DNA from 4 places in the Lysinibacillus zambalensis genome. Region 2 is predicted to be linked to each of the others. Evidence: riboswitches for the same ligand, from Rfam matches in the RefSeq annotation. Region 2 holds a riboswitch; each other region holds the start of a gene.
The links. Region 2 has a riboswitch for S-adenosylmethionine ahead of metK (methionine adenosyltransferase). Riboswitches for the same ligand answer to the same signal wherever they lie in the genome.
Positions count from the first base shown of each region.

Region 1: linked by a shared signal. The riboswitch ahead of ABNX05_RS25545 (O-acetylhomoserine aminocarboxypropyltransferase/cysteine synthase family protein) and the one ahead of metK (methionine adenosyltransferase) in region 2 are both predicted to bind S-adenosylmethionine.
Region 3: linked by a shared signal. The riboswitch ahead of ABNX05_RS23680 (bifunctional homocysteine S-methyltransferase/methylenetetrahydrofolate reductase) and the one ahead of metK (methionine adenosyltransferase) in region 2 are both predicted to bind S-adenosylmethionine.
Region 4: linked by a shared signal. The riboswitch ahead of ABNX05_RS24085 (MetQ/NlpA family ABC transporter substrate-binding protein) and the one ahead of metK (methionine adenosyltransferase) in region 2 are both predicted to bind S-adenosylmethionine.

Region 1 covers NZ_JBEGDG010000041.1:9,766-17,520, forward strand. Annotated here, with positions in the region: gene ABNX05_RS25535 (homoserine dehydrogenase) at 1-747, opposite strand, end outside; gene ABNX05_RS25540 (hypothetical protein) at 1,438-1,824, opposite strand; gene ABNX05_RS25545 (O-acetylhomoserine aminocarboxypropyltransferase/cysteine synthase family protein) at 2,148-3,449, opposite strand; SAM riboswitch class I at 3,567-3,680, opposite strand; gene ABNX05_RS25550 (glycerol-3-phosphate acyltransferase) at 4,083-4,715, shown strand; gene ABNX05_RS25555 (DASS family sodium-coupled anion symporter) at 4,897-6,378, shown strand; gene scpC (succinyl-CoA:acetate CoA-transferase ScpC) at 6,823-7,755, opposite strand, start outside.
Region 2 covers NZ_JBEGDG010000004.1:20,968-28,722, forward strand. Annotated here, with positions in the region: gene ABNX05_RS07315 (alpha/beta hydrolase) at 59-1,015, opposite strand; gene pckA (phosphoenolpyruvate carboxykinase (ATP)) at 1,697-3,283, opposite strand; SAM riboswitch class I at 4,085-4,202, shown strand; gene metK (methionine adenosyltransferase) at 4,537-5,733, shown strand; gene ABNX05_RS07330 (gamma carbonic anhydrase) at 6,164-6,685, opposite strand; gene ABNX05_RS07335 (alpha/beta hydrolase) at 6,822-7,628, shown strand; gene ABNX05_RS07340 (alanine/glycine:cation symporter family protein) at 7,755-7,755, shown strand, end outside.
Region 3 covers NZ_JBEGDG010000030.1:28,871-36,625, reverse strand. Annotated here, with positions in the region: gene ABNX05_RS23695 (SEL1-like repeat protein) at 1-225, shown strand, start outside; gene ABNX05_RS23690 (protoglobin domain-containing protein) at 822-2,111, shown strand; gene ABNX05_RS23685 (protoporphyrinogen oxidase) at 2,392-3,780, shown strand; SAM riboswitch class I at 3,906-4,005, shown strand; gene ABNX05_RS23680 (bifunctional homocysteine S-methyltransferase/methylenetetrahydrofolate reductase) at 4,102-5,949, shown strand; gene metH (methionine synthase) at 5,942-7,755, shown strand, end outside.
Region 4 covers NZ_JBEGDG010000033.1:6,882-14,636, reverse strand. Annotated here, with positions in the region: gene ABNX05_RS24100 (alpha-hydroxy acid oxidase) at 4-1,155, opposite strand; gene ABNX05_RS24095 (methionine ABC transporter permease) at 1,169-1,840, opposite strand; gene ABNX05_RS24090 (methionine ABC transporter ATP-binding protein) at 1,833-2,858, opposite strand; gene ABNX05_RS24085 (MetQ/NlpA family ABC transporter substrate-binding protein) at 2,963-3,793, opposite strand; SAM riboswitch class I at 4,000-4,103, opposite strand; gene ABNX05_RS24080 (pyridoxal phosphate-dependent aminotransferase) at 4,451-5,620, opposite strand; gene ABNX05_RS24075 (carbon-nitrogen family hydrolase) at 6,134-6,928, shown strand; gene ABNX05_RS24070 (PucR family transcriptional regulator) at 7,003-7,755, opposite strand, start outside.

The DNA.
Region 1 (7,755 bases), on a different contig from region 2:
TGCAACGTGGCGGTAACGCAAGCCTTTTTCGCATGCTTCTTTTACTTCCTCTGCCGAAATACTATCAATACCTACTACTTCGACGTCAGCCCAGTCTGGTTGTTCACCAAATGCTAAAGCACTTAAAATCATTAATTTTTTAAAGGCGTCCTGCCCAGAAATATCATTATATGGATCTGCCTCTGCATAGCCTAAATTTTGCGCCTCTTTTAAAGCAGTTTCGAACGACCAGCCTTGTGAACGCATTTTCGTTAAAATATAGTTGGATGTCCCATTTAAAACACCTTGAATACGACTAACATCATTGACAAGCAAAATGTTTTTCATCGTTTTAATAACTGGTACACCACCAGCGGTTGTTGCCTCAAAGCCCACAAATACACCGTTTGCTTTTGCAAGGTCCTGTAGCTCTATGCCTCGCTTTGCAAACATTACTTTATTAGCTGTGATAACATGACATTTATGTTCAACAGCGCGCTTTAAGTAAGTAAATGCTGGCTCCTCATTCACGATTGCCTCAAAAACAACCTGCATACCTGGTTCAGCTAAAACTTCATCCATACTAGTTGTCATTAAATGTGCTGTCCCTGGTACGCGTTCACGGCTGGCGTCTGTCACTAAAATTTTTGCTACTTCTAGCTCAATGCCTAATTTATTTTTAAGCTCTTCACGCTTTTCGTTTAATATATGGTAAATTCCTTGACCTACCGTTCCAAATCCTAATATAGCTGCCTTTATAGTTGCCATTTCTGTTATTCCCTCCAACTTACATTCCGCAGTTTCATTATATTTATTTCGTTTCAGCTTAATTCGTACAGATTTTGAATTGTTCGCTGACTTTACAAAGCAGGTCAGTTTGCCGTGTTTAACACTTCGTCTCAGACAGATATTTAGTCATTGTGTTTCACTCTCACTACAAAAATATTCTGAATGAAGATACAGTCTGTGAAACACACAAATTCAAATAATTCAAAATTTAACTTATTGAAAATTGTATCGTAAATACATACATTTCACAAGAAAAATCTTTCTAGGATGGACATTTGTTTCTCCTAGAAGTGCAAAGGAAATCGTTTTCATTCCTTTTATTATATGATTTTTCACTTGATCTATAAAATATTGAAGAAATATTGACGATTCTTATAAAAAATAAGGATCATCACAATTGTGTGGGGTTGATTTCTTGAGGGGCGCCCAACCTCCACTCCAATCAACTTATACATGTTATTAATATTAACAAATGTCATCCAAGCTTTTGTAATGAGCCAAAAATAATTGTCTTTCTTCTATTATATTTATGTAAATACATTTATAAAAATTGTTCTTTTGAAATATATTAATAAAAATTTTTTCAATTATAATAGTATATCTTCCAACATCTAATTAAAAAGCTCATTCCCTGTAGCAGCAGAGAATGAGCATAATTATATGAGGGATTTAACTAGCTTTTGCTAGTAATTTATAACGATATTGTGTTAACGCTTGTTGCACCAGTCTTATTTCCTCTAGCGTAAAATTTGGTATTGCATACGTACGTTCAACTAATTGGAACGTGCCGTATTTTAAGTAATACTCTGTTGCTGGTAGAGAGATATGACTTGCTCCATAGCCTTCATAAGCTTCAAAAACTTCTTTTACTGTATAGCCTTCTTCTTTGACATAAACAATTTCCTTAAAAGCTGAATGTCCGAAGTTCTCTTGCCATTTACTCTCAACTGATGCAAGTATGTTTTGAATGGACATGTTGTTCACAAAAACATGACCTTCATTTAACTCATAAATAAGATAAGATGCAATGTTTTGCGCACTATACACATTTCCCATTTAAAACACTCCTTTATCATCAGTATTGGTAGATAAGAGTAGTTACTGACTTAGCAACTACTCCGCTTCATATATTTCAAAAGTGGGGGAGCACTTATGAAAACTAAATGTCGAACGCTTTTCTTATTTCCTAGTATAAAACAAGGAATTAAACAAGTCAACAATACTTATCAAATTACTTGGTATTATTTTTAAAGATTTTCAGTTACCTTTACCGAATGAGGCAAGCGGATGATGTAGCAACGTTTTACGCATTACCAAATGAGGCCTATCGAATGGGAAAATACGTAAACGCTACAACATTAGTCAATGTCTTTTAGTATTTAGGCTTCTACTTGTTGCTGGATAGCTGTTACTTGTTCAATAGCTTGTTCTAAATCTGCAATAATGTCCTCTACTGCCTCTAAACCGATGGATAAGCGAATGAGCGACTCGGTTACGCCAGTTTGGATTAGCTCCTCAGCTGATAGTTGCTGATGTGTAGTAGATGCTGGATGGATAATTAATGATTTCGCATCCCCTACATTTGCTACGTGCGAGAATAATTTCACACTATCGATTAATTTACGCCCTGCTTCACGCCCACCTTTAATACCAAATGTAAGCACGGATCCGAAGCCATTTCTCAAATACTTTTTAGCTAACTCATAAGTAGGGAAATCTTCTAAGCCATTGTAATTTACATATTCCACAGATGGGTGGTTTCGTAAATATTCAGCTACCGCTAATGCATTTTCATTGTGTTTAGGAATACGCAAATGAAGCGTTTCTAAACCTTGTAATAAATTAAATGCTGCATCTGCACTTAATGTTGGTCCAAAGTCGCGTAGTAATTGCACTCGCAGTTTTGTGGCAAATGCAGCCGCTGCTGTGTCAATACCATAACGCAAACCGTGATAAGAATCATCTGGCTCTGTAAAGCCTGGGAAGCGTCCACGAGTCCAATCAAACTTCCCTGCATCTACAACAACGCCACCTAAAGTTGTACCATGGCCGCCAATCCATTTTGTTGCGGAATGAACAACGATATCTGCACCGAAATCAATTGGTGTAGAGCCATATGGTGAAGCAAATGTGCTATCAATAATTAATGGTAAGCCGTTTTCATGTGCTACATTCGCTACTGCTTCGATGTCTAGCACTTTTAAACTTGGGTTACCGTAAATTTCAGCGAACACCGCTTTTGTTTTATCTGTAATAGCTGCTCGGAAATTTTCTGGATTTGTTTCGTCTACAAAAATTGTTTTAATACCGTAGTTTGGTAGTGTGTTGGCGAATAAATTATAAGTACCTCCGTACAAAGAGCTACCTGCAACAATTTCATCACCTGCCCCTGCTAGATTTAAAATTGAAAATGCAATAGCTGCTGCACCAGATGAAAGTGCTACCGCTGCTGTACCGCCTTCTAATAAAGCGACGCGTTTTTCAAAAACATCTACAGTTGGGTTTGTAATTCGTGTGTAAATATTGCCAGCTTCCTCTAAGGCAAAAAGACGTTGCGCATGAGCAGTGTCTTTAAAAACAAATGCCGTTGAGCGATATACGGGTACTGTACGAGATCCTGTTACCGGGTCTGGCTCTTGGCCACCGTGTAACAGCAATGTTTCTGGTTTAAAATTTGTCATTGTATACCTCCATATGGTTATTTTTTTACGATGGCACCGGAGATGAGGAGGATTTTTTAAGTAGAAAACAAAAACCCTCTTCAGCTAAGAAGAGGGTTGCGGTTGCAAGTTTTCCTCCCCTTATCTGCCAGATCCAAGTAAGAATCTGTAGGAATTAGCACCTTAGCAAGCTCGTCACTTACTGGTTGCCGGGCATCATAGGGCCTATCCCTCCGCCGCTCTTGATAAGAGTATGTGATTCAATTTCCATCGTTGTTACAAAGTATAAACATAGACATTTTCTCTGTCAACACTAAAATTTTATTTTTTCCGAAACTTCTGTCTGCTTTTTTACGTATTACGAACGCATACATTATTTTAGTGTTACATAGTTCATCACTAAAAGTTTCGGAATGAAATTTGTTAAAATGTATCCCCTTTTCATAAGTTGATTGGAGTGAAGACTGGGCGACTCCTTGGGGATTACAATCGAGGAACGAAGTCGTAGCGGCAGCACCAAAAGCGGCTCATCGGACGCCCCCAGGAAGCTTTGCTCTGCGCGAAAGCGAAGCGTCAGCGGCAAAGCGCCCAGTCGGAACGGAAATCAACCACACGTTTTGGTGATAAGCCTATTATTTAGAAAGGAGGACTTTAATGTTAAAAGCCATTATCATTTTTCTTCTTGTTGGTTATTTGATTGGCTGCATTCATGGCTCTAAAGTTGCTCAGTTTTTATCTGGGGTAGATTTAAAAAAGACTGGTTTTGGTAATGCAGGTGCCTCTAATGCCACGCTTTCCCTTGGATGGAAATACGGCATATTAGTCGGACTTATCGATATCGGTAAAGGTGTTGCAGCTATAATCGGTGCACATGTCTATCTTGCTGATATAACACAATTAACTGAAGTACAAGTTTGGATCTTTATCTATATCGTAGCAGCCGGTGTCATTCTAGGTCATAATTTCCCATTTTATATGGGCTTCAATGGCGGCAAAGGAACTGCTTCAATTATTGGGATATTACTCGCGATTGATTGGAAAGTTGGCTTATTTGCACTCATTTTATTTGTTATTTTTTCTTTCGTGACGAGCTTTTTAATTGTCGGTGTACTTGAATTTTATCTCGTTTTTTGTACAGCCACATATTTATGGATTCCTGGGGTCGGCCCAACGTTTATAGCCTTATTTCTTTTTAGTATAGCCATCATTTTGCATATCGAAAATATTAAACGATTGATGCTAGGAACTGAGCCTAAAGTTACCTCTGCATTCAAGAAGAAAAACTAATATCTTTTGGATATTTTTGTCTTTTCTATGACCGCGGATTTTCTCGTAACTGCCCATTATCGCTATAACTAGAGCGCATTTGAACACACTAGCTTTTTTTACAATAAATAGACAATTTACTTTCTTAATAAAGCATTTTACTAGTCGATGTTATAGAAAATGCTAGAAAGGATGAGAAAGTATGTCTACTTCTGAACAAGCAAAACCGAAACGTAATTTGAAGCCACTCTGGATTGCATTAGCGTTCGCATCCCTAATCATCATAACTTTTTTACCGAACAACGGCGATTTACCTGTAGCTGGACAACGGGCTTTGGCTATTTTAGCTTTCGCGGTCATCCTATGGGTTACAGAAGCAGTGTCCTATCCCGTTAGCTCTGCCATGATTATTGCTCTAGTTACAGTTTTACTAGGATTAGCTCCGTCAATGGAAGATCCAACGAGAGAGCTAGGAACATCAGATGCATTAAAATTAGCATTAAGCGGATTTAGTAATTCAGCAGTTGCACTAGTAGCTGCAGCTCTTTTCTTAGCGGCAGCCATGCAAATTACCAATTTACATAAACGTCTTGCACTATGGATTCTTTCACTAGTAGGGACAAAAACGAAAGCCATTGTCTTCGGTGCTATTTTAGTATCTATTGCACTCGCATTCTTCGTCCCTTCTGCTACTGCACGTGCAGGCGCAGTTGTACCAATTCTACTCGGAATGGTAGCGGCATTTGGTTTACCACGCGATAGTCGACTTGCTGCTTTACTTGTCATTACCTCTGTGCAAGCTGTCTCCATTTGGAATATCGGTATTAAAACGGCAGCAGCTCAAAATATGGTCGCTTTAAATTTCATTAAAGAACAATTTGGTGTGGATATTTCATGGGGTGCTTGGTTGCTTTACGCGGCTCCCTTCTCCATCATCATGTCAGTAGCTCTATTTTTCATTATGATTACACTAATTAAGCCTGAAACAAGCAATATCGAAGGTGGCCGAGAAGTAATCAAAAAACAACTTGCGGAACTTGGCCCACTAAAAGCTCCCGAAATTCGATTAATCATAACATCTGTCGTTTTACTATTTTTCTGGGCTGCTGAGGGCAAACTCCACCCATTCGATACGACAACGGTCACAATCGTTGCAATTGCCATTTTATTAATGCCCAAAATCGGGGTCTATACGTGGAAACAAGTTGAACCGCATATTCCTTGGGGTACAATTATCGTCTTTGCAGTAGGAATTATGTTAGGAACAGTCTTGCTTAATACTAAAGGTGCATCTTGGTTATCTGATAAAGTATTCGGTTCACTCGGTTTAGATTCTATGCCAATTCTTGCAACCATTGCCCTTGTCACTTTATTCAATATTCTTATTCACTTAGGCTTTGCGAGCGCAACAAGCTTAGCATCTGCGCTTATACCAGTATTTATCGTTTTAGCTTCAACATTAACGACTAATGTCGATCAGGTTGGTTTCGTTATCGTGCAACAATTCGTTATTAGCTTCGGCTTCCTCTTACCTATTAGTGCACCACAAAATATGCTTGCATATGGTACAGGAGCCTTTACAACAAAGGATTTCTTAAAGTCTGGTATTCCATTAACGATCATCGGATACATCCTAGTTCTTTTATTCTCCGCAACATACTGGAAATGGATTGGATTATTGTAAGAAGCAGCTAGGGTTTTCTTTGGACACCTGATCACTTTACGGGGTTACCTGATCACTTTACGGGGCTACCTGATCACTTTACGGGGACACCCGATCACTTAACAGGGCTACCTGATCACTTTCCCGGCTTGCCTGATCACTTACCGGGGTTACCTGATCACTTACAGGGGACACCCGATCACTTTACGGGGATACCCGATCACTTTACAACCTTACCTGATCACTTTACGGGGATACCCGATCACTTTACAGCCTTACCTGATCACTTTACGGGGATACCCGATCACTTTACAGGCCTACCCGATCACTTAACAGGGCTACCTGATCACTTTACGGGCTTAACCGATCACTTCGTAGAGCTACCTAAACTTTCGGGACAACATTATTAACAATGAAAAGCCTTGAAGGAACAAATAAACTGTCCTTCAAGGCTTTTTCAATTTATTATTTCGATAAAGCTGGGTTCTTCATCGTGCCATTTTTTGCGTAATTCACATGCCATGAGAGCGCTTTTTCTAAAACATGTGGCGTATGATGTCCACCTGTTGCTTCATTGGCATCATTAAAATACTTCCATAGCTGCTCACGATACTCCGGGTGTGCACAGTTATCGATAATGAGTCCAACCCTCTCTCTTGGAGCAAGCCCACGTAAGTCTGCTACTCCCTGCTCTGTTACGATGACGTCTACATCATGCTCTGTATGGTCTACATGCGACACCATTGGAACGATACTAGAAATATTTCCGCCTTTTGCATAAGATTTTGTGACAAAAATACCTAATCTTGCATTACGCGCAAAGTCTCCAGAACCGCCGATTCCATTCATCATTTTTGTACCAGAAACATGTGTAGAATTCACATTCCCGTAAATATCTACTTCTAATGCCGTATTAACAGAAATCAACCCGAGTCGGCGAATAATTTCTGGTTGGTTAGAAATCTCTTGCGGACGTAATACTAGTTTATCTGTATATTTTTCAAAATTACCATAAACTCTATTTCCAACTTCCTCGGAAAGTGTAATTGAAGTAGCAGATGCGAAGTTTACCTTTCCGGCATCAATTAATTCGAATACCGCGTCTTGCAATACTTCTGAATATACTTCTAAGTTCTCAAACTCAGAATCTTTAAAACCTAATAAAACGGCATTTGCTACTGAGCCTACTCCCGATTGAATAGGCCTTAAGCTTGTTGTTAAACGCCCTACTTTAATTTCTTCACGTAGGAAATTTAATAAATGATTAGCCATAATATCTGTCTCTTCATCCGCAGGGACAATTGTTGATGGCGCATCTAAAATATCTGAAATTACAATGCCTTTTACTTTATTTAAATCTAGTGGTATACCAATTGTGCCAAGCCGATCAGATACATT
Region 2 (7,755 bases):
CCCCAAAAAACGTTCAGGTGCTTTACTGTAGGCACATGAACGTTTGGAAAAAGGAAACTTACTTTACGTATTTCACTAAAAAGTTATTAATAGTTTCCCAGTACGAATCACCAGCAACGCTTTCTGCACTGCCATGTCCAGCACCTTCAACTATCATTTTCTCCTTCGGTACATTGGCAGCCTCATATACTTCATTTAGCATATAAGATGGCACAAATGTATCATTACTTCCATGAATAAATAACATCGGCATTTTCGATTTGGCAACTTGCTCGACAGTAGTAGCTTCACCAAGCGTATAGTCAGCTCTTACTTTCGTAACAATTGAAGAGAAGTGCATAATAGGAAAGGCCGGTAAATGAAAGATTTCTTGTAATTGGTAGGAGAATTCATCCCAAACTGAGGAATAACCGCAATCCTCAATTATAGCTTTAACATTGTTAGGTAGATCTTCTCCTGAGGCCATCATCACTGTAGCGCCTCCCATGGAAATACCATACAAAATAATTTCAGCGTTTTTATCTGAATTGGTAACATTATTAATCCATGAGACTACATCAAGCCGATCGTGCCAGCCCATCCCAATATAGTCACCCTCGCTTTTTCCATGAGCTCTTGCATCTGGTATGAGAACATTGTAGCCTGTATCATAAAAATGCTTAGCATACTTTGACATTTGTGAGCCATCAGATGAATATCCATGGAAAACAATTGCCCATTTATTTGTTTCGTTTGTATTTTTAAGCGTATAGGCATGTAATTTCAAATCATCAAAAGACTTTACATAAGAATCCTGGTAATTCTCCTTAAACCATTTTTCACTCTCTTCTTTTTCTTTTGCTTCCTTAGGATTACCAGCGATTGAATTGTGCGGTGCATCAAGCACAGCTGATTTATCTGTATTAGGATTTAAGGCGAGATTATAAAAATAATTCCCTGCAAAAAATCCAGCACCAACAAACAATACTAATAGAAGACTGACAATGATAATAATCACTTTATACTTTCTTTTCATATATTTCCTCCTAAAACTACTATTATGAATTATACACAAAGTTACCAATATGAAAAGTGGACTTTTCTAAAATAGGGGAAAATAAAAAAGGGAATGACTTGAATCGATCCCTTTGTATGTTGTCGAACTACTATTAATTTAGTGTGGCTCTTCGGCAAAAATGAGGGATTGATTTCCGCTCCGACTGGGGGCGTCCGATGAGCCGCTTCGCTGCAGGGTCTCGGGCCAACAGATGTTTTTTGCGCGAAAGCGTAGTGTTAACGTAGCGACAGCAACAGGTTTTGGTTTTGTTTGTGCGAAAGCGCAGCGACAGCAACAGGTTTTGGTTTTGTTTGTGCGAAAGCGCAGCGACAGCAACATCAGGATGTTGGTCACGAAGGCGTTATCACAGGACGTGATGCTTTTAGCCTTCGTTCCTCTATATCGCTGATCGCCCAGTCTCCGCTCCAATCAATCCATTCACTCAGCGTGTATCTTCTGGCATGCTACTGTAATTAAAAGTGTTAAAACGCTAATGTTTTAAATACGAAATGGAAGCGGCAACAAAATGCAAGGCAGTGGAAGTGGCTAGATATAAAGGATAGCGAGTAGCCTAGTATGGAAATCTCTCTCATTTTCATAAAAATTTTCTCTTTCAACAAAAAAAGGGAACGACTGAAATCGTTCCCTTTGCTTAGTAAATTATTTTAATGGACCACCAAGGTTTGTGATAGCTTCAGAAACATTTGAGAATTTCTTGAAGTTTTCGTTGAATAAACCAGCAAGTTCAGCAGCTTTTTTATCATAAGCAGCTTTGTCTGCCCATGCATCACGAGGATTAAGCACTTCAGTTGGTACACCCTCAATAGTAGTTGGGATGTTTAAACCGAATACTGAATCTTGAATTGTTTCAACATCAGTTAATTTACCATCAATTGCAGCGCGCACCATTGTACGAGTGTAAGAAAGCTTCATACGGCTACCAGTACCATATTCGCCACCAGTCCAACCAGTGTTCACTAAGAATACTTGTGCACCGTGCTCGTCAATTTTTTGACCTAACATTTCAGCATAAACTGTTGCTGGAAGTGGAAGGAATGGAGAACCGAAGCAAGTAGAGAATACTGGTTCTGGCTCTGTTACACCACGTTCTGTACCAGCAAGTTTAGATGTGAAACCGCTTAGGAAGTGGTACATTGCTTGCTCTTTTGTTAATTTACTGATTGGAGGTAATACACCAAATGCATCAGCTGTTAAGAAGATGATTGTTTTTGGGTGACCAGCAACAGATGGATCAACAATATTTTCAATGTATTGAATTGGATAAGCTACACGTGTATTTTCTGTTAATGAACCGTCATCATAGTCACAAACACGAGTTTCTGGATCAACAGCTACGTTTTCTAAAACAGAACCGAAGCGAATTGCATTGTAGATTTCTGGTTCTTTTTCAGCAGAAAGGTTAATTGTTTTTGCGTAGCAACCGCCCTCAATGTTGAATACACCGTTATCAGACCATCCGTGTTCATCGTCACCGATAAGCTTACGATCAGGATCTGCTGATAAAGTAGTTTTACCAGTACCAGATAAACCGAAGAATAATGCAACATCACCAGCTTCACCAACGTTTGCTGAGCAGTGCATTGAAAGGATGCCTTGTTGTGGTAATAAGTAGTTCATAATACCGAAAATAGACTTTTTGATTTCACCAGCGTATTCAGTACCACCGATTAGGATGATTTTCTTTTCAAGTGATACAATGATGAATGTTTCAGAAGCAGTGCCATCAACGGCAGGGTCTGCTTTGAAATTAGGAGCTGAGATAACTGTGAAGTCAGCAACATGAGAAGCTAATTCCTCTTTAGTTGGACGGATAAATAATTGATGAGCGAACAGATTGTGCCAAGCATATTCATTGATTACTTGAATGCTTAATTGAGAATCTTTGTCAGCACCAGCAAAGCCTTTGAATACGAATAATTCGTCCTGTTCTTTTAAATATTTTACTACTTTTACATATAAGTTATCGAACACTTCAGAAGAAATTGGTCGGTTAACTTTTCCCCAGTCAATTTTATCTTTTGTGCTCTCTTCTTCTACCGTATATTTATCTTTAGGTGAACGACCAGTGTATTTGCCAGTTTCTGCACGAACTGCGCCATCTACTGTTAACATAGCTTCACCACGAGAAGTAGCTTTTTCAGCTAATTGTGGTACTGAAAGTTGAACATTAATGTTACTGCCGCTTAATAATTCCTTCAGTTCGTTTGCAATTTCTACTGAATTCATCGATTAAATACCATCCTTTTTTATAGTATTCCCTTGAGTCTGAGGGAGATTTTCTTAATTTCAAAAATAGTATAACACAATTGCTTAAATAATCTATACTAATTCAGAAATTATTTTTCAGATTTTATTACTTTTCAAGAAAACGACAAAAAGTAAATTGATTCGTTTTGATAATGCTTTTTACCCTATTTATTATAAGTGATCAGTCAATCACTTTCGACACAGCAAAATTGTGTTCTAGAAGCTTTTGGCTTATATGAGGTTCGCACAGGATGTGAAGTTTTCAGCTTGTTTTTTATTAGTTGGAGCTTGTCTTCGATTGAAAAGGGCTACAATCATTTTCATCCACCACATGTTCCGTAGCTGACGCTTTGCTTTCACTACAAAATGTGCTGTAAAGGGTTACACATATGTTAACACATGATGTGAGGTGGAGAGTAGGGATTATTTTGTTTGAATTTACAGGATAATACAAATGAGTTTCATAATAATGGTATAACTGTAGCTAACGCTTTGCTTTCGCTATAGATAAACAAAGCGTCGGAATCGGTTTTGTGCTTATGCCTGTAGACGTTATTTTGCGAAAGCGCAGTGTTAACGTAGTGACAGCAATGTGTTTTTGTCTTTGCGACAGTGACAGCAAGAGAGCTGACATGATTTTCGCTTTCGGTAATGCTACAGGACGTGGCGTTCTTACACTGAGTTTCCCTATTTTAGCGGGTGTTTGGGCACTCGCTGAAAGAAGTTAAAAATATTTGACAACGTTCGACCTTTTCCGTATTATGAGATATTGAACGGATACTCTTATCCCGAGCTGGTGGAGGGTCAGGCCCTGTGAAACCCGGCAACCTGCATGAACTATTTCACGACATGCGCTGGTGCCAATCTGATGCAAGGGAAACCCCTTGAACGATAAGAGTGAAAGGTTACGAAGTCATTATTCCTTTCCTCATGTAAAGTAAGCGTGAGAAAAGGATTTTTTTATTGTTAAAAACGAATGTAAAGGTAAGTATATAGTCCTTTCCTTATTATAATGACGGATCTTTCGAAAACCTCGTGTTAAAAGCAGTAGTTGTTTTTTGTGCGGAAACGTAGCGACAGCGACAGTTGTTTTTTTGTGCGAAAGCGTAGTGAAACGTAGCGACAGCAACAACTGCTTTAGAGTTCAATCTATAGGAGCGGGCTTGACATGGGTAATGAGTACCGTATTAATTCGCAAATATTATTTGTAAAAGTAATTGGAGGAAAACCAAATGACAAAACGTCGACTGTTTACATCAGAAAGTGTAACAGAAGGACATCCAGACAAAATTTGTGATCAAATCTCGGATGCCATTTTAGATGCTATTTTAGCAGAAGATCCAAACGCACGTGTAGCGTGTGAAACAACAGTAACTACTGGTTTAGTATTAGTAGCAGGAGAAATTACTACGTCTACTTATGTAGACATTAAAGGTATCGTTCGTGATACTGTAGCAGAAATCGGTTATACACGTGGGAAATATGGCTTTGATGCTGAAAATCTAGCAGTACTTGTTGCTATTGGTGAACAATCACCTGATATTGCTCAAGGTGTTGACCAAGCATTAGAGGCACGTGAAGGCTCTATGACAGACGCTGACATTGAAGCAATTGGCGCAGGTGACCAAGGCTTAATGTTCGGTTATGCATGTAACGAAACACCAGAGCTTATGCCGTTACCAATTAGTTTAGCGCATAAATTGGCTCGTCGTTTAACGGAAGTACGTAAATCTGGTGAACTAGGTTATTTACGTCCAGATGGAAAAACACAAGTAACAATTGAGTATGATGAAAACAATGTACCAGTGCGAGTTGATACGATTGTCATTTCTACACAGCATGACGAAGAAGCTACACTTGAGCAAATTCAAGCAGACTTAAAAGAATTCGTTATTGCTCCAGTTGTTCCGAGTGAATTATTAGATGCCGAGACTAAATATTTCATCAACCCAACTGGCCGATTCGTAATTGGTGGTCCAAAAGGAGATGCTGGTCTAACTGGACGTAAAATCATCGTTGATACATACGGTGGCTATGCCCGTCATGGTGGTGGTGCTTTCTCTGGTAAGGATGCAACTAAGGTAGACCGTTCAGCGGCATATGCAGCCCGCTATGTGGCAAAAAATATCGTAGCAGCTGGTTTAGCAGATCGAGCTGAAGTACAACTAGCTTATGCGATTGGTGTTGCTCAACCTGTATCTATTGCTGTTGATACATTCGGGACAGGAAAAGTTACGGAAAGTGAAATTGTAAAATGGGTACGCGAGCTATTTGACCTACGCCCAGCAGGGATTATTAAAATGCTTAACCTTCGTCGCCCAATTTATAAGCAAACTGCAGCATATGGTCACTTCGGTCGTACAGACTTAAATGTACCTTGGGAACAAACGGACAAAGCAGACGCATTAAAAGAAAAAGCAGGTTTATAAACTATTCAGCTAAAGTAATAAAGTAGTTGGACAAATATTTTAAGATACTATTACAGAAAGGGGCTTAACATGCTATTGCCCCTTTCGTTGTTTTTAACTTCTTTCAGCGGGTGTCTAAACACCCGTTGAAAGAAGTTAAAGCCCCCGGTGGATGTCACGGAATCAGAAAAGAGTGCTTAGGGGATGTTAGCCTAAAACCATCGCATTCATGCGATAACGACTAACTGACCTACATCGGTAAAAGGGACATGTCCTGTGGCATTACCGAAATGACCGACATCGTGTCGGCCTTCACGCAGGCCTAAGCACAAAGCCGATTCCGGACGCAATTATGCCGAGGCATAATTGATCAAAAAATAAGCGACATATACAATCACGTGGGGATCGGTTGTCCAAGCAACGTGGAGCTGCTTTGATTTAGTTGAAATAACTATTTATTTTTTGGTTGAAGAGATTTATAGTATTGGCCTTTTTCTACATATTCATGTATGATGCGTTCCATATCTTCTATATCTTCATCATTTAATTCTCTTACAACTTTTGCGGGACGCCCTAATGCTAAGCTATTTGGAGGAATGACTTTGCCTGGAGGAACAAGGCTACCCGCCCCAATAAATGCACCCTCTCCAATCTCCGCTCCGTCTAATATGATAGAGCCCATACCTATTAAGGCTTTCTTACGAATCGTACAGCTATGTAAAGTTACTTGATGTCCGACTGTTACCTCATCTTCGATAATTAGTGGATATTTAGGGCTTTGATGCAAGCAACAGAGGTCTTGAATACTAACTCTTTTTCCGATAATTGTCGGTGATACATCCCCTCGAATAACTGTGTTAAACCAAATAGTTGTTTCAGCACCTATTGTAACGTCACCAGTTATGGTCGCATAATCGGCAATAAATACAGATGGATCAATATTGGGTGTTTTACCTTTAAATGGATAGATCATGAGAATCGCCTCTTTTCTTTCTATGATGTAATATTATCGTATCAAATACGCAACTTGATGGAAATATTAAATTAAAATGAGCTAGATATTTCGTTATAATCATTGTGTAATTATTTTTTTAGGAGGACTATGTGAAATGTGGAAATGGGAAGCTGATGGACAAGCAAAGGCTGTGGTTGCAATTCTTCATGGTGCATATGAAAATCACCGCTGGTATGCATGGCTTATAGAAAAATTAAGATTGGAAGGCTTCCACATAGTCATGGGGGATTTACCTAATCATGGAGTGAATAAAGGGTTTTCAAATGTTCACGATGAAGATTTTAAAGAATACAACAAATATACAAGGCATTTGATCGAGAATGCTTTTTCGTATAATCTACCTGTCTTTTTAATAGGACATGGGCTTGGTGCGACACTATTACTACATACCATGCAAAAACGAAAATATGAATGCGCAGGAATTATTTTAACTTCACCATGGCTTCATTTAAAGCTACTGCCAGGTAAATTATCAAATGCTTTAACTAGTTTAAGTGCCCTGACTGCAAATGTGAAGCTGACTCATGAAATTACTATAGAATCTTTAACGCGCAGTGTAGAAGGTAGAGATGAGATGAAGGATGAAGTTCCTTTTTCGTCAATTGTTTCAGTGAAATGGTATCGAGAACTACAGCAAATGATGCGCAATTTAGTGTTATTGCCTAAGGCAGAATTCCCTAATAGACCTATGTTAGTGATGACAGCTGAAAAAGATAATATTACTGAAACTAAACAAACTCGTAATTGGCTTCATCTGCAGGACTTTACAGAGTTTCAATTTAAAGAATGGGCAAACAGTTATCATAATCTATTTCATGAAGTAGAGCGTGACGAGATTTTTGTTTATATACGTGATTTTATTAATAATGCTCTTCGAAACATTGGCTATATAATTAAGTAGTGAATGACCTCTCCAATTAACTAGAAAATTACTAACTTTTTGTTACTTGAATATAATGTTGTAATTTTCTGAAAAGTGTAATACTATAATGACCTAAAGTATTATTTTTCAAATTGGAGGGGTAAAA
Region 3 (7,755 bases), on a different contig from region 2:
AGCCAAGGGTTAACAGGTATACGGAATATTGAAAAAGGTATTCATTGGTTTAAACAGGCCGCCCTTCAAGGTGATTCGGAAGCAAAATTACAACTAGGGCACATATACAATAAAGGGGAAGGAATAGCTAGAAATATTAACGAGGCTATAAAATGGTATGGTCTTGCAGCAGATGCTGGAAGTGCGGAAGCGGCAATTTTACTGCAAGAATTGAAAGGGGAGTAAGTATTTTTTATTAAAAAGTAATAGGTTTTTAGATTCAATTATTACCCTTTTTGATATAGATATTAAGTTTTAGTTCTGTTGCTATGAATGAGTATATATTACCAGTTGTGGTTGGCCGTTAAAATATCAATATAATAAAGTGGTATTACCTCGAACTAAAACAAAGGAAAAATAAGCATAAAAAAAACAGAGATGATGTCAATTGGCTACCCAAAAGTATTGTGGTAGCTTTTTTGCTGTTTTAGATAATAAGTAAGACAACAGGTACTTTTTGTTCAATTAATGTAAAAAAATGTAATTATAAAAATTGACAGCTATTTATAAAATGTATAAGGTATATGAGGGATTTTGAAAGGTAGTTAGTAGCGATAGCTAATTATAAAGTTACCATTTTTAGTTGATTTAACAAAGGGACAGAGTCATAAGTAATACTGAGGGTGTTCTCACTAAAAGTTAGGGATGACAATTCCACAGGAAGGCGCCTAGCCCGAATGGAAATCAACTGTACGTTATGGTGATGTTTTTTTATTTTTAAGTGAATGGAATTAAATTTTTCTCAGCTTTTAAAAGTACACGGCATGAAAGAGGGTAAATGTGTGATTTTTCAAAAACAGAGAAAGACAACGGCGTTAGATTTAGAGCAATACATTGTAAAAATGGATATAGCGAATCGCAATTCAATAAAAAAGCAAATTGATTTGCTTAAATTGACGAAGCGGGATTTACAATATTTAAAAGCCTTTCAACCTTTTGTAGAAGGCAATATTGATAACATTGTTAATCGATTTTATGAAATGATTGTAACTGAACGTACTCTAGTAGATATTATTAATAAACATAGTTCTGTAGAGAAGCTGAAAATTACTTTAAGACGTCATATTATTGAAATGTTTAATGGTACGATTGATGATGATTTTTATCAAAGAAGAGTTAAAATTGCTAAAGTACATGTACATATCGGGCTTAAAACACAATGGTATATTTGTGCTTTTCAAGATTTAACGGCATCATTTATTGACTTAGTTGAAGAACATGTTCATCATCCAATGGATCAACTTAATACAATTAGGGCTATCTCAAAAATATCTAATTTTGAGCAACAGTTAGTTTTAGAGGCTTTTGAGCATACCATTGAGCAGCTTCATGAAAAAATAGAACGTAGAAAAGAAGTAATAGAGAAAAAAATCGTAGCGTCTTCGGAAGGTCTTGCCACAATATCATTGGAAACAAACAACTCGTTTCATCGCTTAAGTGAACAATCGGATGAAATTAAACAACTGGCAAAAAAATCACTTCAAGTGTCGACTATGGCTGAGAGTCAGGCATTAGAAGGTCGTGAACGATTAAAGAATCAATCGCAAAATATGAGTAATATTATTGATTCGCTTGATGGTATAGCGGAAAATATTACACAGTTGGCAGATATGTCAAGGGAAATGGAATCGATTATGAATGTTGTGACAAATATTGCTAATCAAACGAACTTGTTAGCTTTAAATGCGGCAATAGAAGCGGCTCGCGCTGGAGAATCGGGTAAAGGCTTTAGTGTTGTTGCAGATGAAGTGAGAAAACTATCGATTCAAACAAAGGAATCTGTCACATCGGTTGCGACTTTATTACATAAAACGAATGAGCGGACTGATAAACTTGTTCACTCGCTTAGTAATATTCAAGAAGAGGTAACTTCTGGTGAGGAAAACATGGTTCAAACGGAAGGCCAATTTACTAATATATTGGACGCTATGACCGAAGCCAAAGAACAAAATGGACAGATGGAAAAAGAAGTACAAGCAATAGTAGAAGTACTAAGTCAATTAGGTATTGCTTTTAATGAAGTGAAAAATTCCGCTGAAGAACTAGCTAGCTTTGCACAAAATTTAAATTAATGAAGTGAAAAGCAGGAGACAAAGAAAAATAAAGATGCTTTACACTGTAGTGTATAATAACACTATATCAACTGTTAATATATACGATCCGCTAGGTAGATAAAAATACCGGTGAAAATATGCTGTTAAATTCAATATATACTAATTGAACATAGAAAAGAATGGAGCTATCCTATGCGCTGGATAGCTCCATTTTTGCTAAATTTGTAAAGGGTTTAACGTAATTTTCGATAAAAAAAGTTTATACTGAAATAAAGAACTAAAAATAGGGGCGGTTAATATGAAAACAGTAGTTGTATTAGGTGGCGGAATTACGGGTTTGTGTACGATGCATTATTTACAACGTCAAGTTCAGGAGAAAAACTTAAATGTAAAGCTAGTACTCGTTGAAAAAAATACATACCTTGGTGGTAAGCTTCACTCTGCATATGAACAAGGCTTTATCATGGAAACAGGAGCAGATTCTATAGTAGCGCGTCATAAAGGTGTTATGGAGTTAGTAGAAGAACTTAATTTTGAACAAAATCTTGTGTATAACGAAACGGGTGTTTCGTATATTTTCACAAATAATGAGCTACATGCTATCCCAGCAGATTCAACGTTTGGTATTCCTATGAGCTTACAATCTCTAGAGGAAAGCACGCTTGTATCAGAGAAAGGTAAAAAAGAAGCATTAAAGGATTTAACCATGCCAAATGAAGAATTTACAAAGGAAAGTTCGATTGGAGAATTTTTAACGTACTATTTAGGTGAGGAGCTTGTTCAAAACCAAATAGCGCCCGTACTTGCAGGTGTATACTCGGGAGATTTAAATCAACTTTCAATTGCTTCCACTTTACCGTATTTAATCGATTACAAAAATGATTACGGTAGTATTATTAAAGGCTTTGATGCAAACAGGGAACAATTTTTGAAAGCCGCCAATAAAAAATTTATTTCATTTAAAAATGGTTTATCGTCATTAATTGATCGACTTGAAGAAACATTAACGGATGTAGAAATTATAAAAGGGATTGCCACTATAAGTGTTAAAAAGCAGGAGAATCAGTACTCCGTTACATTAGCAAACGGTAAAATAATTGAAGCAAATCATGTTGTCATGGCACTGCCAAATGAAGCGGTACAAAGCTTATTGCAGGATGAATCTTTGAACGGCTATTTTGAACAATTCAATACTGCATCCGCCATTACGATTTACTTAGGGTTTGATGTACCAGATAATAGATTACCCGCGGATGGAACAGGCTATATTGTGTCACATAATTCGGATGTTATTTGTAATGCAGCAACGTGGACAAGTCGCAAGTGGAAACACACGTCAGCAGAAGGAAAATTACTTGTACGACTTTTTTATAAGAGCATTAACCCTGAGTATGAGAGATTGCGTTTGATGTCAGATGAAGAGTTAGCAGCGGTTGCTCTAGAAGATGTAAGAAAAAGCTTGGGGATTGAGGAAACACCAACAATTGTGGACGTGACAAAATGGATCGACCAAATGCCAAAGTATGATTTGGCACATCGTGAAGCGTTGCAAGGTCTCGTACAAGAGCTTGAGAAAAACTATCCGAATTTATCAATAGCGGGTTGCTCTTATTTCGGAGTGGGCATAGGTGCGTGTATTCAAAATGGTAAAAAAATTGGTGAGGAGCTTGCTGAAAAACTATCGTAATTGTTTGATTTAAATCAAAATATGGTATTTTTCGTGAGATTTTACCTCTGTTCTGTGAAATAGTCTTGACTCAATCGTTCGTAAACGATATGATTCTTTTAATTATTTAAAAAATTCATACAACATTCTTATCAAGAGAAGCTGAGGGACTGGCCCTGTGAAGCTTCAGCAACCAACTTATTGTCAGGTGCTAAATCCAGAGGACCGTAGTGTCGAAGATGAGAAGGAAAAACAATGACGAAACGTTAAAGCCTTCTTTTTATGTAAAAGAAGGCTTTTTGCATTTTAATTTTTATAAATAAAGGAAGAGAGGCTAGTTTTATGGGATTGCTTGAAAGGTTAAAAACGCATGTTCTTACAGCAGATGGTGCAATTGGTACAGTTTTATATGGCTATGGCTTGGAGTATTGCCACGAGGAAATGAATATACAAAGACCTGAATTAATTGAAAAGATTCATAGAGAGTATATAGCGGCAGGTGCCGATATTATTCAAACGAACACTTACGGAGCTAATGCCATAAAATTAGCCCGCTATGGATTAGAATCTCGTGTGCAGCAGTTTAATGAAGCTGCTATAACGATTGCAAAACGAGCAGCGGCAGATGGTGGACAATTTGTTTTAGGTACTATTGGGGGAATCCGTGGTATTCGAAAAAGCGACGCAACGTTAGAGGAAATTTTAGCAACAGTTGATGAGCAGGCAACCGTTTTACTTGCAGGAAATCCAGATGGCCTTTTACTTGAGACATATTATGATTTTGAAGAGTTAACAGCGACTTTAGCAATGCTACGAGCTAAAACGAAATTACCGATTATTGCTCAAGTTTCTATGCACGAACCAGGAATTTTACAAAATGGAATGAGCTTAAATAACGCTTTACATGAACTTGAAGCGCTAGGTGCTGATCTCGTAGGTGTTAACTGTCGCTTAGGTCCTCACCATACAATACAAGCATTTGAAGGTGTGGAGCTTCCTAAGAAAGCATTTATGTCAGCGTATCCGAATGCTTCTCTTCTTGATGTAGAGGATGGCCGTGTCGTTTATGAGTCGGAGGCAGATTATTTTGGTCGAGCAGCTGTAGAGCTTCGTGATCAGGGGGTACGTTTAATTGGTGGTTGCTGTGGTACGACACCAAAGCATATTGCTGCAGCGAAAAAGTACTTAGAGGAGTTATCTCCAGTCGAAGAAAAGTATGCAAAGCCAGAAAAAGTAGAGATTGTCCGTGAGGCTGAGCCAGCAAATTACGAACCATTACATGTAAAAGTAAAACGAGAACGCTCAGTTATAGTGGAATTAGATACACCAAGACATTTAGAAATTGAAGGCTTTATTGCGGGAGCAAGAAAAATATATGAGGCGGGCGCAGATGTAGTCATGATGGCAGATAATTCACTTGCTTCTCCAAGGATTAGTAATGTCGCAATGGGTGCCTTACTGAAAGAAACACACGGGGTACGACCGTTAACTCATATAACATGCCGAGATCGTAATTTAATTGGACTTCAATCACATTTAATGGGATTAAATGCACTAGGTATTCACGATATTTTAGCAGTGACTGGAGATCCGACGAAGGTGGGCGATTTCCCAGGGGCCACAAGCGTTTATGACGTATCTTCAATGGAGCTAATCCAATTAATAAAACAGTTAAATGAAGGTGTATCGTTCTCGGGGAAACCACTTCGTAAAAAGGCGAATTTCTCTGTAGCGGCTGCCTTTAATCCTAATGTACGTGTACTAGATCGCGCGGTATCTCGATTAGAGAAGAAAATTGAATATGGGGCAGATTATTTTATTTCGCAGCCTGTTTATACAAAGGAAAAAATCGTGGAAATATACGAGGCGACAAAGCATTTAGAAACACCAATTTATATAGGTATTATGCCAGTAACGAGCTATAAAAGTGCGGAGTTTTTACATCATGAAGTGCCAGGCATCAAACTATCCGATGATGTGTTAGCCCGTATGAAGGCATGTGGCGATGATAAAGAACGCGCAACACTAGAAGGGATTGCAATTGCCAAGGAATTAGTAGAAGTAGCAGCGGAATATTTCAATGGTATTTACCTCATCACACCATTTTTACGCTATGACATGACACTAGAATTGATGAAATTTATTGAGCAATTGGATGAACAGAAAAAAGGGGTAAGTATAAATGGCTAAGCACTTGATTGAAGAACAACTAGAGAAACGAATTTTAATTCTTGATGGCGCAATGGGTACAATGCTACAAAATGAAAATTTATCAGCAGAGGATTTTGGCGGCGAGGAATATGATGGCTGTAATGAAAATCTCGTGCTAACTAGACCAGATGTGCTTGAAAAAGTTCATAGAAAATATTTAGAAGCTGGAGCAGATATTATTTGTACAAATACATTTGGAAGTACTCCACTTGTATTAAATGAATATGATCTTGGTGCGAAGGCAGAAGAAATCAATACACGTGCTGTGGAAATTGCACGCAAAGTAGTAGATGAGTTTTCTACATCCGATTGGCCACGTTTTGTAGCGGGGGCTATGGGACCAACCACAAAAACCTTGTCAGTTACAGGTGGTATTACATTTGATGAATTAGAGGAAAACTTCTATGTTCAGGCCAAGGCATTAATCGAAGCCGGAGCTGACGTTCTGTTGCTAGAAACTAGTCAGGATATGTTGAATGTTAAGGCAGGAACATTAGGGGTATCTCGTGCTTTTAAGGCAACTGAAAAAGAGCTACCTGTGATGATATCAGGAACAATTGAACCGATGGGAACAACATTGGCCGGTCAAACAATTGATGCTTTTTACATTTCCATCGAGCATATTAAGCCATTATCAGTTGGCTTAAACTGTGCAACTGGACCAGAGTTTATGACGGATCATATCCGTTCACTAGCAGAGCTTTCAACAGGCTATATTAGCTGTTACCCGAATGCAGGCTTACCTGACGAGGAAGGCTGCTACCATGAGTCACCTGATTCGCTGTCACAAAAGCTAAAAGGCTTTGCGGAAAAGGGGTGGTTAAATATTGTAGGAGGCTGCTGTGGTACAACTCCAGCACATATTGCTACTATTCGAGAAGTGCTAAAGGACCAAAAGCCTCGTCAATTACCAGATGCCACACATGGTCATGTAGTTTCTGGTATCGAGCCATTGGTGTATGACGATTCTATGCGTCCGTTATTTATTGGAGAACGGACGAATGTAATCGGTTCTCGTAAGTTTAAAAATTTAATTATTGACGGGAAGTTTGAGGAAGCTGCAGAAATCGCGCGTGCCCAGGTGAAAAATGGAGCACATGTTATCGATATTTGTTTAGCAAACCCTGACCGCGATGAACTAGAAGATATACGTGGCTTTATGCAGGAGGTTGTAAAAAAAGTAAAAGTACCTCTTGTAATTGACTCGACAGATGAAAAAGTAATTGAGGAAGCACTTAAGTTTTCTCAAGGGAAAGCCATTATTAACTCTATAAACCTAGAGGATGGCGAGGAGCGTTTTGACGCAGTTTTACCGCTAGTGAAAAAATATGGTGCCTCTTTAGTAGTGGGGACAATTGATGAGCAAGGCATGGCGGTTGATCGACAGCGCAAGCTTGAGATTGCTGAACGTTCCTATAAATTGTTAACAGAAAAGTGGGGTATTGCTCCTGAAGATATTATTTTTGACCCATTAATGTTCCCAGTAGGAACGGGAGATGAGCAGTATATTGGTTCAGCACTTGAAACGGTAGAAGGAATTCGCCTGATTAAAGAAAAAATGCCACGTACATTAACGGTGCTTGGTGTAAGTAATATTTCGTTCGGATTACCACCAGTAGGTCGTGAAGTATTAAATGCCGTATATTTATATCACTGTACACAGGCTGGATTAGATTATGCAATTGTGAATACGGAGAAGCTAGAACGTTATGCATCCATTCCTGAGGAGGAAATTAAGCTAGCCAATGATTTACTCTTCCATACAAATGATGAAACATTAGCTGT
Region 4 (7,755 bases), on a different contig from region 2:
TATTTACGCTCCATCTTTTTTCACTAATGTGATATCACGTAGTCCTTTTATTGATATTGCCCCCGCTAAAGCGATGGAAACTTTTAATTCATCATATAAATTCGCCATTACTTTTTCGACTCCTTGCTGCCCATCTAATGCTAGTCCGTAGACGAAGGGACGACCAATGGCAACAGCATCAGCTCCTAAAGCGAGTGCTTTAAGAGCATCCATTCCACGATACACACCGCTATCTAAAATAACAGGAATTCGTCCTTTTACAGCTTTCACAATATCAGGAAGGGCATCGAGTGAACCAATTACGCCATCCAATTGGCGACCACCGTGGTTTGATACGATAATACCGTCAATGCCGTTTTCAATAGCTAGTTTTGCGTCTTCAGGATGTAAGATTCCTTTCAGTAAAATAGGGAGATTAGAACGGCGCTTTAATTCACGTACATTCTCCCAATTTAATGTTGGATGGAACACATTTTGCAAAACGCCCTGTACATATGACTCGAATGAATCATCTGGTAAAGAAGCAGTAAAAACAGGATCATTCATATAGTTTCCTCGAGCATACCCAAGTTTTAATGGTGAAAATTGATTGCGAACATCTTCTTCACGCCAGCCAAGCATGACGGTATCTACAGTTAAAACAATAGCCTCAAAACCAGCAGCCTCGGCTCGGGCTGCCATGCTATATGCAATTTCCTCATTTGTTGACCAATATAATTGAAACCATTTAGTAGCAGTAGGGGCTGTTTGTGCCACATCTTCAAGTGCATAGCTTGAAACTGTACTTTGAATATAAGGAATTTTTAACTGATCAGCCGCACGAGCAACGGCAAGCTCTCCCTCGTCATGTGCCATTTTGTTCATGCCAACAGGAGCAAATAAGAGCGGAGTTGGATGTACTTTTCCGAACAGCTCAATCGATGTATCAATACTTGAAACATCCTGTAAAAAGCGTGGAATAATAGAGTATTTTTCAAAGGCGGCACGGTTATTTCGTAATGTTTGTTCACCCCCAGCACCTGAACGAATGTAGCCAAACGGACCAGCTTCCATCTTTTCTGCAACAGCCTTTTCTAAATCTGCAAAGCAAATAGGGAAGGGGGCTTGTGCATTTATATTTTTTAACAGTAGATCACCATGTGTTGTTTTTGTCATCGTAATCCTCCTATCAATCTTTCTTTAGTTTCGCAGCAAAGCGGTTACCCATTGATTGAATAATCTGAACAAGGATGATTAAGATAAACACTGTCGCATACATCACATCGACCTCATAGCGTAAATGACCGTAACGATATGCGAGATCACCTAAACCACCAGCACCAACCATTCCAGCCATTGCTGTTGCTCCTATCAGACCGATTGTGGCAATTGTTAAGCCTAAAATAATGGATGGACGAGCCTCACGTAGTAAGACATTCCAAATGATGTGACGTCGTTTAATACCCATTGCTGTATAAGCTTCCACAACACCTGGATCAACTTCCAATAGTGCCGTTTCCATAAGTCGCGCAATATAAGGCGCTGTATAAACAACAAGCGGCACAATAACACCTTTTACACCAATAGTTGTGCCAACGATCAGCTTAGTGAACGGTAAAATGAAGAATAGTAATATAATGAACGGTACAGAGCGAATAATATTAATAAATAAATTGAAAAATTGATAGAGAAATTTATTTTCAAATGATTGCCCTGGTCGGGTTAAAACGATTAAAAGCCCTAAAGGGATCCCAATTAAAATAGAGAACAATAATGAAATCCCGACCATTTGAAAGGTTTCGATAATGGATTGCCCAATAACATTTGACCAGTCTGCAAAGAAGCTTTGAATGCTATTCATTTAATTCGCCTCCTAATTCCTCAACGTCTACCCCGTTTTCTGTAAAATATTTAAGTGCCTTTTCTACGATATGTGCCTCACCGTGAAGATGCACGACAATATTCCCGACGATGCCATTTTTTAATTCAATGATATTGGCTGTTAAAATATTTGGTTGTACATCATAAACTTTGCTCACTTCTGCAAGTAATGGCTTCCCGGTACTTTCACCAAGGAATGTTAAACGAATCACACTTCCGGAAAGATTCAATTGCTCGATAAGGGAAGGAGATAAATTACGTTGAGAAATAGTGTTTAAAAACTTTCGTGTCGTTGGGTGCTGAGGCTTCGAAAATAGTTCTATAGCAGAGCCATATTCCACAACCGTCCCTGATTCAAGAACGGATACATCATCGCAAATTTTTTGAATAACATTCATTTCATGTGTAATGAGTAAAATAGTGATGCCCAGTTCACGGTTAATTTTTAAGAGAAGCTCAAGAATAGCGTCAGTTGTTTCAGGATCGAGAGCACTTGTCGCTTCATCACTGAGTAAAATCTCAGGCTCTTGGGCTAGTGCACGTGCAATAGCGACACGTTGCTTTTGACCACCCGAAAGCTGGCTAGGATAACTATCTAATTTCTCTGTTAGGCCAACAATTTCTGCATATTTTGCAACGCGTTTTTTCACTTCAGAGTCGTTATAGCCTAGAAGTTTTAATGGTACCGAGATATTGTTGTAAACGGTCGCTGTTTTTAAGAGATTAAAATGCTGGAAGATCATGCCGATTTTTTGACGCGTTTCGCGAAGGTCGTTTAAAGAAAGGGAAGTAATATCTACATTGTCGATCAATACTTTACCTGTTGTTGGACGCTCTAATAAATTAACACAGCGAATAAGGGTACTTTTTCCTGCACCACTGTAGCCAATAACCCCATGAATTTCACCTTTTTTGACATGTAGGTTAATGCCATCTACTGCTTTAACGATACCTTTTTTAGTTTTAAATTCTTTTGTTATATTTTCTAGTTGAATCATACTGTGATATCTCCTTTCTAAGTCCTTTTATAAAGCAAGAATCTGCTAGCATTCCTATAGGAGTCTCGCAGATTCTTAATTTATGAAAGGCCCTTCATCGTTACTTACCAGCTTGGAATGATAGAACCTTTGAATTCCTCTTCAATAAATTTGCGTACTTCATCAGATTGATAGGCTTCAACAAATTTTTTAATCGCTGGGTCATCCTCGTTTTCAGAACGTACCGCGATGTAGTTTACATATGGAGAGTTAGTAGATTCTAAAAGAATGGAGTCTTTTTTAGGATCAATACCAGCATCAAGAGCGAAGTTCGTATTAATAGCTGCCACATCTACTTCACTAAGCTGCTTCGGAATTTGTGCAGCCTCTAATTCAATGAATTTAAAATTCTTTTTGTTTTCTTCCACATCGCGAGTAGAAGCTGTTAAGTCTGCACCTTCTTTTAATTTAATGATGCCTGCCTCTTGAAGGACAAATAGAGCACGAGCACCGTTCGTTGGATCATTTGGTAATCCGAATGTAGCACCATCAGGAACTTCATCCAATGATTTATATTTCTCAGAGTAAATGCCCATTGGAGTTAAAATTGTTTTTCCTACTGGCACTAAATCTGTTTTGTGATCTTTGTTAAATGCATCGAGGAAAGGCTTGTGTTGATAGCTGTTTACATCAAGATCATCCTCGGCTAACGATGTATTTGGTAAAACATAATCAGAGAACGTTTTTAGTTCTACCTCTAAGCCATTTTCTTTGGCAACTTTTGCAGCAACTTCTGCAATTTGTTCGTGTGGACCAGAAGTTACACCTACTACAATTTTATTTTCATTAATAGCCTTACCTTGACTACCTTTATCTTCTTTAGTACCGCAACCTACTAATGCTGCTACTAATGTGAGACTTGCTAAACCTAGTAAAATTTTGTTTTTCTTTTTCATGAGACATACCTCCAAAGTTGTTTTATCGGTTTGTATAAAAAAACAATTTCGCCTTGGCGTAATTGTTGTCCGGATATTGAATTGTGCTAGCACAATTCATTCCTTTCAAAATCTGTGACATCCGCCTGAGGCTTTTATCTTCATGTAAATGAAGATAAAAAAAACTCTCTTAAAAAATTAAGAGAGGCTCATAAAAAAAGTGTCCTCTCTTATCTTTCAAACGATATCGTTTGCAGGATTTAGCACCTTCCTTAAAAAAGGAGGTTGCCGAGCTTCATAGGGCCAGTCCCTCAGCTACTCTTGATAAGAGATTTATAATATTTTTTTGTAAATCCGATAGGACTAATATAAATTATTGGTTATGGTAAGTCAATGGAATTTTTAAAATTTTTTATTTTATTACAATATTCCATTAAGGGAGATGGGTGGGAATGTTAGTGAGAGTCAACTATGTGTGGGATGGGAGATATGAAACGCATTTTCATGGCTCTATGAGCGATTAGTGGGGTGGTGTGTCCGTATGAAGAAATGGTTTATGACCAATGTTATCCAATAGAAGAAGGGCTAGAGCTACCACAAAAAATAGTGAGATGAAAAGACTGTCCCTTAGCAAGCGTGAGCTGATGGGACAGTTTTTTGATAGAGGGAATCAAATGTTCATGAGTTAAATAGGTTTAATTTTTCAATTCTGCTGACCGCTTCACGTAAGCGTTCTTCACTTACGAGTAAACCTACACGAACATAGCCTTCACCGTATTGACCGAAGCCATTGCCAGCAGCTACTGCGATATCAGCTTTGTCGAGCAATACATCAGCAAACTGCTCGCTTGTATAACCTAATGGAACAGGGAGCCATGCAAAGAAAGAGCCCTTTGGTGCCGTTACTTGCCAACCAATGCGCTGTGCTTCTTCGATAAGAACATTTCGTCGACGCTCATAAGTCGCTCTTAGCGTATTCGCGCAATCCTGTGATGCTGTAAGGGCAACCGCTGCTGCTTGTTGTACGGCAGGGAATTGACTACAAAATAGATGATCTTGAATAAGATTAATAGCCGCAACAATATCAGCGTTACCAACTGCAAATCCAATACGCCAGCCTGCCATATTATATGTTTTAGATAATGTATACATCTCGATGCCGACCTCTTTGGCACCTTCCGCTTGCAGGAAACTAATAGGTTTCTTGCCGTCAAATCCAATTGCACCGTAAGCGAAATCATGTGAGACGATTATGTTGTGCTCTTTAGCAAAGCGCGCCGTTTCCTCGAAAAATTCAAGTGTTGCAGTACCACCAGTTGGGTTGTTCGGGTAATTTAAGTAAAGTAGCTTAGCCTTTTCTTTTACGTCATCAGAAAGAGCATGATAATCAGGCAGGAAATCATTTTCTGCAAAAAGTGGCATGACTTCAAAATTAACATCACCTAATACAACACCAGATAAGTAATCTGGATATCCAGGATCGGGTAATAACATTGTATCACCCGGGTTTAAAACCGCTAATGGCAGCTCAACAAGACCAATTTTTGTACCACCAAGAATAGCTACCTCAGTTTCAGGGTCAATATCAACATTGTATTCACGTTTGTAGAAGTCTGCAGCTGCTTGACGTAATTCTACTAGGCCGCGGAATGGAGAATATTTATGATTTTGAGGGTTTTCAGCTGCCTCCTGTAACGCTTTTATAACGTGTTGGGGAGTGGGCTGATCTGGATTGCCTTGACCGAGATTGATAACATCGCGCCCTTCTGCTAAAGCACTATTCACTTTTTGCACCAATGCTGCAAAAAATTGAGTCGGGAGTTGCTGTAGTTTTTTTGAGAATTCCATGCATGTTCTCCTTTTTAGAAAATAATAATTGATGCAAATATTATTACTTTTTTTACTAATTGTCTAGAGTCTCAATTTACAAAGATGGACGCACAAAACACAAACAGAGAGCATGCGAGCCTAAGTACAAAGAAGATTCCGAACGTAATTATGCCTTGTCATGTAACAACATCTGAGGCATCTTACCAATGCCCATAAAACATAGGTTTTGGCATTACTTTTAAGCCCTTTAAAATAATATTTAATTTTTTTTTTAATTACTGTAACTTTTATTAATCTTAATCGTACTAATTAATAGAATCTAAAACTAAGAGCAAAAATGATTAGTAAGATTCACTTTCGCGAAAAGGCCAGGGCTCACTTTATTGCTGAGATCCTGGTCTTTTTGTTTTTGTTCCAAAGCTGCTCTAAGCTCAGACAACAGCGATATCATTTTCAATTGTAGTATAATGAAATATAGAAAAGCACAAATGCAGTAAAAGAAATACTTTTGGGAGAAGGGGAGGAATTAAGATGAAAATTGGGTGTATCCAACTAAATGTTGGTTTTGGCAAAGTAGAAGAAAATTTTGCTCGTGCGGAAGAAAAGATTCGTGAAGCGGCAAAACAAGGTGCAGAAATTATTGTATTACCGGAAATGTGGAATACAGGCTATGCGCTTGAAAAATTATCAGAGCTTGCAGATGTGAATGGAGAACGTTCGAAAGCATTTTTATCAAACCTAGCGAAAGAGCTTGGCGTACATATTGTTGGAGGCTCTGTTTCAACGAAGAAGGGCGATAAATTTTACAACACGATGTATACGTTTGATAACAATGGTGAGTTAGTAGGTGAATATAACAAGGCACATCTTTTCCGATTGATGGACGAGCATTTATATTTAGAAGCAGGGGATGAAATGAATCGCTTTGCCCTTGGTGATATCGAGGCTGCAGGTGTGATTTGCTATGATATTCGCTTCCCAGAATGGCTACGTGCTCACGCTTTAGATGGCGCAAAAGTATTGTTCGTGCCGGCACAATGGCCGACGCCACGTATCGATCATTGGAACACATTGCTGCAAGCACGTGCCATTGAAAATCAATGCTTCGTGATCGCTGTTAATCGTATATCGAGAAAAGTAGAAAACTTTAATGGTCAATCAATGATTATTCAACCGTGGGGCGAAGTGCTTTGGGTTGGTGCAGAGGACGAGGAAGTAGCTGTCATTGACGTGGACTTTTCGATTGTCGATGAAGTACGAGGCAGAATTCCAGTTTATGACGACCGCAGACCAGCATTATATAGTGGAGTAGTTACCGAAAATTAAAATCTGATAGCACGCTCATAGCGATTTTGAGCGTGCTATTCTTGCAACATCACTGATCAATCATAAACATGTAGTTAGTTTTTATCCTCAATTAAAGAATTGGCGAGCAACATAAATTCAAGCGTAATTCGATTATGCCCCTTCATGAAATTTTTCCCTAAAAGACTTTCAAGCTTTTTTAAACGATGGTAGAGCGTTTGGCGTACGATGAACAGTTGATTAGCGGTTTGTTGTTTAGAGCCGTTCGTTTGCAAGTATACTTGCAGTGTTTCTAATAGCTTACTATTATTTTTTTTGTCGTATTCAATAACGGGCTGTAAATAATCTTGAATCACTTCCTGCAAATTTACTTGCATCTGTAATTTATAGATGAGGTGATACAAATGTAAATCATCATAAAAGTAAGATGTAGTTTGTACTTTACTGCAAATATACAATGTTTCGAGTGCAGTTTGATAACTCTTCGGTATTTCCTCTACGTCTGCTACGACTTTGCCAATGGCTACTTGATACCCTTGAATCATTTGTTTTTTATAAAAATCAGTTTTCTGCAGGGAAGAAACTAATGTATTTAATAATTCGCGACTCGATTTACTATCTTTCTGATGAAGTAAAATAAAAATGACATAGCTTTTCCTTTCGTATAGAAATGGTATAAATCCATTTTGCTCAAAAAGGTTTCGGTAGTAGAGCTTGCTGTAGACGACATCCTCTTGTACTTTAGAGACTGCATTAGGCATTGCTAACATAAAAACGGTCCCGCTAGAAAGCTTATAGCTAGAATGATAGCTGACGATAAATTTATAAATTTCCTCTTTCGATAGTTT